2 linked regions of the Cupriavidus taiwanensis LMG 19424 genome follow. The protein of the gene in region 1 binds, or shares a complex with, the protein of each later gene. Links are inferred from orthologs where the notes say so. Each region holds a gene or a part of one and is shown on either strand. Other genes may lie near its edges.

Evidence for each region.
Region 2: the proteins of RALTA_RS05740 (region 1) and accD are in contact, whole or in part, in a solved structure (PDB 8UXZ), measured with the Escherichia coli proteins. The link is inferred for Cupriavidus taiwanensis LMG 19424 from one-to-one orthologs.

The regions. Positions count from the first base shown.
Region 1 is NC_010528.1:1,229,485-1,234,385, reverse strand. Bases 1-2,805 are described here. They hold RALTA_RS05740 (acetyl-CoA carboxylase carboxyltransferase subunit alpha), read right to left. Parts: upstream 1,987-2,805; coding sequence 1,015-1,986; downstream 1-1,014. Other genes in these bases: RALTA_RS05735 (DNA-3-methyladenine glycosylase family protein), read right to left, coding at 2,102-2,805; tilS (tRNA lysidine(34) synthetase TilS), read right to left, coding at 1-1,049. In the rest of the region: more of RALTA_RS05735, read right to left, coding at 2,806-2,953; cysS (cysteine--tRNA ligase), read right to left, coding at 2,950-4,338; RALTA_RS05725 (tetratricopeptide repeat protein), read left to right, coding at 4,633-4,901. UniProt on the Escherichia coli protein: Component of the acetyl coenzyme A carboxylase (ACC) complex. First, biotin carboxylase catalyzes the carboxylation of biotin on its carrier protein (BCCP) and then the CO(2) group is transferred by the carboxyltransferase to acetyl-CoA to form malonyl-CoA.
Region 2 is NC_010528.1:2,229,178-2,234,625, forward strand. What follows is about bases 1-2,885. They hold accD (acetyl-CoA carboxylase, carboxyltransferase subunit beta), read right to left. Parts: upstream 1,937-2,885; coding sequence 1,064-1,936; downstream 1-1,063. Other genes in these bases: folC (bifunctional tetrahydrofolate synthase/dihydrofolate synthase), read right to left, coding at 1-834; trpA (tryptophan synthase subunit alpha), read right to left, coding at 2,117-2,885. Also shown: more of trpA, read right to left, coding at 2,886-2,914; RALTA_RS10250 (DNA-methyltransferase), read right to left, coding at 2,916-3,845; trpB (tryptophan synthase subunit beta), read right to left, coding at 3,845-5,038; RALTA_RS10260 (phosphoribosylanthranilate isomerase), read right to left, coding at 5,163-5,448.

The DNA.
Region 1 (4,901 bases):
CAGGCCAGCACGCGATCACGGAAACGGCGCAGCACCAGGCCCTCATGCGCGATGGCGGGCTCGCCGCCGGCGTGCGCGACCAGTTGCTCGCGCATCGCCGCCAGCCGCGCGGTGGACGGGGCGCGCACGCCGAGGTCGCGCAGCCACAGGCGCAGTACCGCATCGGCCTGCGCGCCAGGCAAGGCGCGCAGGCCGGGGAGGTCGAGCTCAGACAGTGTGTCGGGGTCGCGACCGGCACGCACCAGCGTGGCCAGCGTAGTGGTGGCCAGCTGGTCGATCAGCGCGCCGGCCTGGGCAAAATGCGCGGCCGCCTGCACCACGTTGGCCGCCAGCGCCGGAAACGCCGCCTGCAGCGCCGGCAGTTGCTGGCGCAACGCGTTGCGCGCGTAGCGGCCGTCGGCATTGGACGGGTCGTCGACCCACCGCAGTGCATTGGCGGCGCAGTAATCCTCGATGCCGGCGCGGGGTTCGTCCAGCCATGGACGCAGCAGCATCACGCCGCTGCGCGGATCCAGCGGGCGCATCGCCGGCATGCCCGCCATGCCGGCCACGCCGGCGCCGCGGAACAGCCGCAGCAGCACGGTCTCGACCTGGTCGTCCTGGTGGTGGGCGAACAGCAGCAGGCGCGCGCCGCTGTCGGCGCACATCGCCGCCAGCGCGGCATAGCGCGCGCGGCGCGCGGCCGCCTCGACGCCCTCGCCCGCCGCCGGCCGCACCGACACGCGCCGCACGAAATAGCCCACCTGCCACTGCGCGCACAGCGCGGCGCAGAAGCGGTCCCACTCGTCGGCTTCGGCCTGCAGCCCGTGGTGGACGTGCAGCGCCACCACGCGTGCGCCATCGCCCGCCTGCGCCACGGCGGCGCGCGCGGCGTGCAGCAGCGCGACCGAGTCGCGCCCGCCCGACAGTGCCACCGCGACCGTCGGCGCCGCCGCGGCGGCGGCGCCAGAAACAACAAAGGCCGCACCGGCCTGCAGGGCCTGTGCGACCTTGTCGGTCAGCCGGGCGGACGGGTCAGTCCTGGGCGCCGGTTTCCTTGAACTTGCCATAGGCCAGCAGGCGCTCGTAGCGGCGCGCCTGCAACTCCTTCACGCTCATGCCCTGGAACTGGCGCAGCGACTCGGCCAGCGAGCGCTTGAGCAGCGCCGCCATGCCCTTGTAGTCGCGGTGCGCGCCGCCCAGCGGCTCGCTCACGATCTTGTCGATCAGGCCCAGCGCCTTCAGGCGATGCGCCGTCAGGCCCAGCGCCTCGGCGGCTTCGGGCGCCTTCTCGGCGGTCTTCCACAGGATCGAGGCACAGCCTTCGGGCGAGATCACCGCGTAGGTGGCGAACTGCAGCATCTGCACCACGTCGCCGACGGCAATCGCCAGCGCGCCGCCCGAACCGCCCTCGCCGATGATGGTGGCGATCAGCGGCACCCTCAGGCCGGCCATCACATACAGGTTGTGGCCGATGGCCTCGGACTGGCCGCGCTCTTCGGCGTCGATGCCCGGGAACGCGCCCGGGGTGTCGACGAAGGTGAAGATCGGCAGCCCGAACTTGTCGGCCAGCTCCATCAGGCGCTTGGCCTTGCGGTAGCCCTCGGGCTTGGGCATGCCGAAATTGCGCATGGCGCGCTCTTTCGTGTCGCGGCCCTTCTGGTGGCCGATCACCATGCACGACTGGCCATTGAAGCGCGCCAGGCCGCCGATGATCGACAGGTCGTCGGCAAAGGTGCGGTCGCCGTGCAGTTCGTGGAAATCGGTAAAGATCTCGCGCACGTAGTCCAGCGTGTAGGGGCGCTGGGGGTGGCGGGCGATTTGCGCAACCTGCCACGGGGTCAGGTTGGCATAGATGTCTTTGGTCAGCTGCTGGCTCTTGCCGGCCAGCCGCGAAATCTCTTCGGAAATGTCGACAGCCGAATCGTCCTGCACGAAGCGCAGTTCTTCGATCTTTGCCTCGAGTTCGGCAATGGGCTGCTCAAAATCCAGGAAGGTGGTTTTCATAAAATCACACGTACCTGTCTGTGAAGGGGCGCATTCTACCGGAAATTGGCCGCTATCTTAGCGCCTGCCAGATAGCCTGCAATGCACCCGAAGTTAATTTTTATTGCCGTGATGCCTAATACGTCACTGGCAACGGGTCGAGGCTGCGCCACATATACCAGGTGGCCACGGTACGCCACGGTTCCCAATTGGCCGCCACCTCGCGCGCCTCGCTGCGCGTGACCGGCTCGCCGCTGAAGTAATTGGCCGAGATCGCGTTGATCAGGCCCACGTCATCGAGCGGCAGCACATTGGGCCGCATCAGGTTGAACATCAGGAACATCTCGGCGGTCCAGCGGCCGATGCCGCGGATCTGGGTCAGCTCGGCGATGACGGCCTCGTCGTCCATCTGCGCCCACTGCGCGACATGGACCGTGCCGGCCTTGAAGTGCGCGGCCAGGTCGATCAGGTATTCCGCCTTACGCTTGGACACGCCGCAGCCCGCCAGCTTCTCGGGGCCGGCGCGCAGGAACTGCGCCGGCGCCAGCCGGGGGCAGACCGCGTGCAGGCGCTCCCATACCGACTGCGCCGCCTTGACCGAGATCTGCTGGCCCACCACCGCGCGCGCCAGCGTGACGAACGGGTCGCCGCGCGAGACCAGGTGCGCGGGGCCATAGGTCGGGATCATCTTGCGCAGGATGCGGTCGCGCTTCATCAGGTCGGCGCACGCCTCGTCCCAGTACGCCGGGCGCACGGCATCGGCGACGGTCTCGACCGGCAGCGGCACCGCCTCGGCTTCCGGCAGCACGGCCTTGGCGTTGCGCGCGGCCCTGGCAGCAGGCCGCGTCGTGTCCTTGCTGGTGTCCTTGCCGTCGGGCAGCGGCGCCTCCCTGGCGCCGGCCTTGCCCGGGCGCGGGCCGGCCGCCTTCGCCCGGCCCGCGGTGGCGGGCGGCGTGGCGGTAGCGGGCTTGCGCGCGGCAGCGTTCAAGCACGCCTCCACTCGGTGGCACCGCCCGGCTTGTCTTCCAGCACGATGCCCGCTTCCAGCAGCTGGGCGCGGATCCGGTCCGCCTCGGCGAAGTTGCGCTCGGCCTTGGCGGCCTTGCGCGCCGCGATCAGCTTCTCGATCTCGTCCGGCGACGGGCCGTCGGCGGACTTGCCGCCCTGCAGGAAGGTATGCGGGTCACGCTCGAGCAAGCCCAGCGTGCCGGCCAGCCCCTTGAGCTGGCGCGCGGCCGCGGTCGAGCCGGTGCGGTTGATCTCGCTGGCCAGGTCGAACAGCACCGACATCGCGATCGGCGTGTTGAAGTCGTCGCCCATGGCCTCGGCAAAGCGCTTCGCGTGCGGCTCGTCCCAGTCCACCGCGCAGCCGCCCGGCTGGCTGTCCTTCAGCGCCGTGTACAGGCGCGTCAGCGCGTGGCGCGCATCGTCCAGGTGGGCGTCGCTGTAGTTCAGCGGGCTGCGGTAGTGCGCGCGCAGGATGAAGAAGCGCACGACCTCGGCGTCGTACGCCTTCAGCACCTCGCGGATGGTGAAAAAATTGCCAAGCGACTTGGACATTTTCTCGTCGTTGATGCGCACGAAGCCGTTGTGCATCCACAGGTTGACGAAGGGCTTGCCGCTGGCGCCTTCGGACTGCGCGATCTCGTTCTCGTGGTGCGGGAACTGCAGGTCCGCCCCGCCGCCATGGATGTCGAAATGCTCGCCCAGCAGCGCGCAGCTCATCGCGGAGCATTCAATGTGCCAGCCGGGGCGGCCGGCGCCCCACTTCGAGTCCCACTTGCTCTCGGGCGGCTCGCTGGCCTTGGCGGATTTCCACAGCACGAAGTCGAGCGGGTCCTGCTTGGCATCGTTGGCGCTGACGCGCTCGCCGGCGCGCAGGTCTTCGAGCGACTTGCCGGACAGCTTGCCGTAGCCGTCGAACTTGCGCACCGAGTAGTTCACGTCGCCGTCGCTGGCCTGGTAGGCCAGGCCCTTGGCCTCGAGCTTGCCGATCATGTCGAGCATCTGCGGCACGTAGTCGGTGGCGCGCGGCTCGTGGTCGGGACGGATCACGCCCAGTGCCGCGGCATCCTCGTGCATGTACTGGATGAAGCGCGTGGTCAGCTCGCCGATGGTCTCACCGTTCTCTACCGCGCGGCGGATGATCTTGTCGTCGATGTCGGTGATGTTCTGCACATACGTCACCTCGTAGCCGGCGGCGCGCAACCACCGGTGCACCATGTCGAACACCACCATCACGCGCGCGTGGCCGACGTGGCAGTAGTCGTACACGGTCATGCCGCACACATACATGCGGACCTTGCCGGGTTCGATTGGCACGAATGGCTGTTTCTCACGCGCGAGCGTGTTGTAGATGTTCAGGGGCTGCATGAAACGAAGTGAGTGGTGAGAGGAGTCTGCCGGGTTCGCCCGGCAGGCAACGCGGGCCATGGCCGCCGGCGCGCACGCCGCCACTGGCGCAATGCCGTCGCGCCCCATATCTTACCGGAAGGCAGTGCGCGAGTCGGCGACGCGGCCCGGCGCGCCGGCGCGCATGGAAGCCGCGCATGGAGCCCGCGCATGGAGCCCGCGCATGGCCCCGCACACCTGGCCGCCGCGGCACCGCCTTCGTGCCGCACTTGCCGCTTTGCTAGAATGCCGCGGAGTATAACGGACCCGTCCTCAATGAGCCTGCCGCTGCCCTCCCCGTTTTTTGCTGTCCACGCCGCCACCGCTGCACGCATGCGCCGGCGCGGATCTCGCACCGTCGTGCCGCTGCTGGCGCTGGCCGCGGCGCTGGCAGGCCCCGCGTCCGCGCAGAACGGCCCGCTGTCGCTGGCGGTGCCGACCTCGCCGGTCGGCGGCATCCAGTCGACCGACCCGGGCATGGGCGAGGCCCAGCAAGCCGCCAATGCGCGCCGCTACGAGGACGCCATCAAGGGCTTCGACCGCGT
Region 2 (5,448 bases), 1.0 Mb from region 1 along the record:
CGGCAGGCGCTCGCGCAGCGCCTGCAGCGCCGCCAGCGCAGCCGATGCATTCAGCAGCTGGTTGGCGCCGCGCAGCGCCGGATAGCCCAGCCCGTTGAGCTTGCGCCCGCCGCCGCTCCAGTCCCATTGCTGGCGCTCCTGGCCCTTGGCGGCCTGGAAATGATAGTCGCGCCCCACCAGCCACAGCTCGGCGCCGACCGCCTCGGCGTGCGCCACCAGCGACTTGGGCGGCACCGGGTCGCCGCAGATCGCCGGCACGCCCGGACGGAAGATGCCGGCCTTCTCGAAGCCGATTTCCTCGCGGGTGTTGCCCAGGTACTGGGTATGGTCGATGTCGACGCTGGTGATGATGGCGCAGTCGGTATCGATCACATTGGTTGCATCGAGGCGGCCACCCAGCCCGACCTCGAGGATGATCGCGTCCAGGCCGGAAGCCGCGAAGAAATGGATGATCGCCAGCGTGGTGAATTCGAAATACGTCAGGCTGACCGGGTCGGCAAAGCTGTTGCGCGCGCGCTCGACCGCTTCGAAGTGCGGCAGTAGCTGGGCGTCGGTGGCGATTTCGCCGTTCAGGCGCGCGCGCTCGTTGAAAGAGATCAGGTGCGGCGAGGTATGGCAGCCCACCTTGTAGCCGGCTTCCAGCAGGATGCGCTCGAGCATGGCGCAGGTCGAGCCCTTGCCGTTGGTGCCGCCCACGGTAAAGACCGCGGCGTCGATGCGCAGCCCGAGGGCTTCCTTCACGCGCGTGATGCGCGTCAGGCCCATGTCGATGCCCACGGGATGGGCGGTTTCGAGATGGGCGAGCCATTCGGGGAGCGTGTGGAAGACAGGCATTGGGCGTACGAGGAAATGTTTGCTACCAGATTCGGTCAGCCCCTCACAAAGTCAAGGGTGAGGATAGCGCGCTGAGAAAACGTAGCAAATCTCTACCGTCATTCCCGCGCAGGCGGGAATCCAGCGTCTTAGAAAAGTCACTGGGTTCCTGCCTGCGCGGGAACGACAAACAAGAAATGCGAAAGGCGCGTCAACCGCCCGCGCCTTCGGTACCGCGATATTGGCGGCGTTATGCCACCGCGTCAGCCGGCTGCTTCTGCAGCAGTGCCAGCAGCTGCGCCAGTTCGGCGCGCATCTTGCGGCGGTCGACGATCATGTCGATGGCGCCCTTCTGCAGCAGGAATTCCGAGCGCTGGAAGCCTTCCGGGAGCTTCTCGCGCACGGTCTGCTCGATCACGCGCGGGCCGGCAAAGCCGATCAGCGCCTTGGGCTCGGCGATCACCACGTCGCCCAGGAAGGCGAACGAGGCCGACACGCCGCCCATGGTCGGGTCGGTCAGCACGCTGATGAACGGCAGCTTGCTCGCGCTCAGCTGGTTCAGCATGGCCGTGGTCTTGGCCATCTGCAGCAGCGACAGCAGGCTTTCCTGCATGCGCGCGCCGCCGGTGGCGGTAAAGCAGATGAAGGGCACCTTCTGCTCCAGCGCGGCCTGCGCGCCGCGCACGAAGCGCTCGCCCACCACCGAGCCCATCGAGCCGCCCATGAACTCGAACTCGAAGCAGCTCGCCACCACCGGGATGGTGTGGATGGCACCGCCCATCACCACCATCGCATCGGTCTCGCCGGTGTCTTCCATGGCGGCCTTGATGCGGTCCGGGTACTTCTTGGAATCCTTGAACTTGAGCGCGTCGACCGGCACGATCTCCTGGCCGATTTCATAGCGGCCTTCGGCGTCCAGCAGCGCGTCCAGGCGCGCACGCGCGCTGATGCGCATATGGTGGTCGCACTTGGGGCAGACGTGCAGGTTGGCCTCGACGTCGGTCCGGTACAGGGTGGACTCGCACGACGGGCACTTGACCCACAACCCCTCGGGGATGCCCTTGCGGGTGCTGGGGTCGGTCTGTTGAATCTTGGGGGGCAGGAGTTTATCCAACCAGCTCATGAAAGCTCCTTTCGGATGACTGCGGTCCGCCGGCAGGCCCGTGATCGGGGCGCCGGCTGGCGGAAGGCAGGGAATCAACCCGCGAATTTACCATGACGGCCCGGTGAGCCCGAAGCGCAACGCGCGAATTGCGCATAATCCTGCACCTCTCGGACCCACTCAAGCGGGCAATGCATCACTTCAAGCGTCCAGCGCCTGGCGAATCTCGGCGATAAACGATTGCAACGCCGTCACGGCCTGCTCGCGCGGCGTGTCTTCCAGCAGCTGCACCAGCCGGCTGCCGATCACCACGGCATCGGCCACGCTGCCGATCGCGCGCGCGGTCTGCGCGTCGCGAATGCCGAAGCCCACCCCTACCGGCAGGTTGGCGTGCTGCTTGATCAGCGGCAGGCGCGCCGCCACGCTGTCGAGGTCGATCGATGCGGAACCGGTCACGCCCTTGAGCGAGACATAGTAAAGATAGCCGCTGGCGACCTTGGCCACGGCCTCGATGCGCGCATCGGTCGAGGTGGGCGCCAGCAGGAAGATCGGGTCCATGCCATGGTCGCGCATCAGCCCGGCGAACGACTCGCACTCCTCGGGCGGATAGTCGACCACCAGCACGCCGTCGACGCCGGCGGCGCTCGCGGCCGCGGCGAATGCCGCTTCGCCCATGCGCTCGATCGGGTTGGCGTAGCCCATCAGCACCACCGGCGTATCCGTATTGGTCTGGCGGAACTCGCGCACCCACTGCAGCACCTGCGTGAGCGACACGCCCTGCGCCAGCGCACGCTCGGAGGCGCGCTGGATCACCGGGCCGTCGGCCATCGGGTCGGAGAACGGCACGCCCAGCTCGATCACGTCGGCGCCGCCGGCCACCAGCGCGTGCATCAGCGCCACGGTCAGGCCGGGCTCCGGATCGCCGGCGGTGATGAACGGAATCAGGCCCTTCTTCTGCTGCGCGGCCAGTGCCGCGAACGTCTTCTGGATACGGGACATATCAGGGAATCAGGTGAGGCCGCGACGCCGGCGAGACATCGTCGTTGGCGGCGGCCAGGGTTGGGGTGGCCAGACTGGGGGCACCGTCGGGCTCGATCGCGGGCATGGCTTGCGCAGCCGCGGCCACGCGCGCGCACGCCACCTGCACATATTCCGGATTGATCTCGAAACCGGCAAAGCGCCGGCCGTGGCGCAGGCACGCCACCGCGGTGGTGCCGCTGCCGGCGAACGGATCCAGCACCAGGCCGCCCGGCGGGCAGCTCGACAGCACCATGCGCTCGACGATCTCCAGCGGCTTCTGCGTGGGGTGGTTGGCACGCTCCGGGTCCTGGCGGTGGATGCGCGAGACGCTCCACAGGTCCTTCGGGTTGTAGCCCACCTCCAGCCACTTCTTGCCTTCGAAACGCGGCCGGCTGCGCGCCTTCTTGGTCTCGGGGTCGTACGGGATGCGCACCGGGTCGAGATCGAAGTAGTAGTCGCGCGCCCTGGCGAAGAAGCCGATGTTGTCGTGCACCGACGAGAACTTGCGCGTGGTGCCGCCCATGCTGGGCACGCGGCGGTCCCAGATAATCTCGTTGATCATGGTGAGGCGCCGCTTGAGCATCACGAACAGCTCCGGCGAGTACTGCCAGGTGCAGAACAGGTAGAGCGTGCCCTTGGGCGCGAGCTTGGGCACGACCGCGTCCATCCAGCGCTCGGACCAGTCCAGGTAGGCCTGGCCCGACAGCAGGTCGGAATCGTTGCCGTAGTCCTTGCCCAGCCCGTACGGCGGATCGGCGACGATCAGGTCGACCGAGCCGTCCGGCAGGCGGGCAATGCCCTCGAACATGTCTTCCTGGAACAGGCGCAACTGGGCGGAGTCGGGCGCGCCGGCAGCATCCGGCGCGCCGGCGCCGCCCACGGCAAGTCCGGTCGGAGGCAGCGCGCGCATCAGAGCTTGAGCCCCGCGCGCTCGGCCACGGTGTGCATGTCCTTGTCACCGCGGCCGGACAGGTTCACCAGCAGCAGCTTGTCCTTGGGCAGCGTCGGCGCCAGCTTGCAGGCGTAGGCGATCGCATGGCTCGATTCCAGCGCCGGGATGATGCCCTCGATGCGGCAGCAGTCGTGGAAGGCCTTGAGCGCTTCCTCGTCGGTGATCGGCACGTACTGCGCGCGGCCGCTGTCCTTGAGCCAGGCATGCTCGGGGCCGACGCCGGGGTAGTCCAGGCCGGCCGAGACCGAATGCGTCTCGATGATCTGGCCGTTGTCGTCCTGCAGCAGGTAAGTGCGGTTGCCGTGCAGCACGCCGGGCGTGCCGCCGGTCAGCGACGCCGCGTGGCGGCCGGTGTCCAGCCCGTCGCCGGCGGCTTCGACGCCGATCAGCTGCACATCCTGGTGCTCGATATACGGATAGAAGATGCCCATGGCATTGGAGCCACCGCCCACGCACGCGATCACGGCATCCGGCTGGCGCCCGGCCAGCTCGGGCATCTGCACCTTGGCCTCCTCGCCGATCACGCACTGGAAGTCGCGCACCATCATCGGATACGGGTGCGGGCCGGCCACGGTGCCGATGATGTAAAAGGTGTTCTCGACGTTGGTGACCCAGTCGCGCATGGCTTCGTTGAGCGCGTCCTTGAGCGTGCGCGAGCCGCTTTCCACCGGCACCACGGTCGCGCCCAGCAGCTTCATGCGGTAGACGTTGGCGGCCTGGCGCTTGACGTCCTCGGCGCCCATGTAGACCACGCACTCCATGCCGAAGCGCGCGGCGATGGTGGCGGTGGCCACGCCGTGCTGCCCTGCCCCGGTCTCGGCGATCACGCGCGGCTTGCCCATGCGCCTGGCCAGCAGCGCCTGGCCGATGACATTGTTGATCTTGTGCGCGCCGGTGTGGTTCAGGTCTTCGCGCTTGAAGTAGATCTGCGCGCCGCCGAGCGTCTCGCTCCAGCGCTGCGCGTGATAGATCGGCGACGGGCGGCCGACGAAGTGCTTCAGCTCGCGGCGGAATTCGGCGTCGAACTCCGGGTCCTTCTGGTAGTGCGCATAGGCTTCGCGCAGCTCATCAAGCGCGTGGACCAGCGTCTCGGAAACGAAGGTGCCGCCATAGGGGCCGAAATGGCCACGGGAATCGGGCAGGTCGTACATGTCTAGGCTCTTCGGAACAGCGGCCTTGCCTCGCTCGGCAGGGCTCGCCTGGTTGACTGGGTGCGCGATGCCCGCTCAGGAGCGGCGGGCGCGGTGTGCGGAAGGGATCGGGCTTCGACCCGGCTCATCCTGCGCTGGCGCTGCGGACAGCGCGCACGAACTCGGCAATGCGGGCGTGGTCCTTCACGCCCTTGGCGGCCTCTACCCCGCTGCTGACATCGACGGCGTAGGGGCGCACGCGTTCAATCGCGCCAGCGACGTTTTGCGCGTTCAACCCACCACTCAAAACGATGCGAGGAGCGCCGCTTGCGTTCGGGTTGCCGGTTGCCATGACCGGGGGATTGGGCGGAAGCCATGCCGGAGGAATCAGGGTCCAGTCGAAGACGTGGCCGCCACCGCCATAGCCTTCA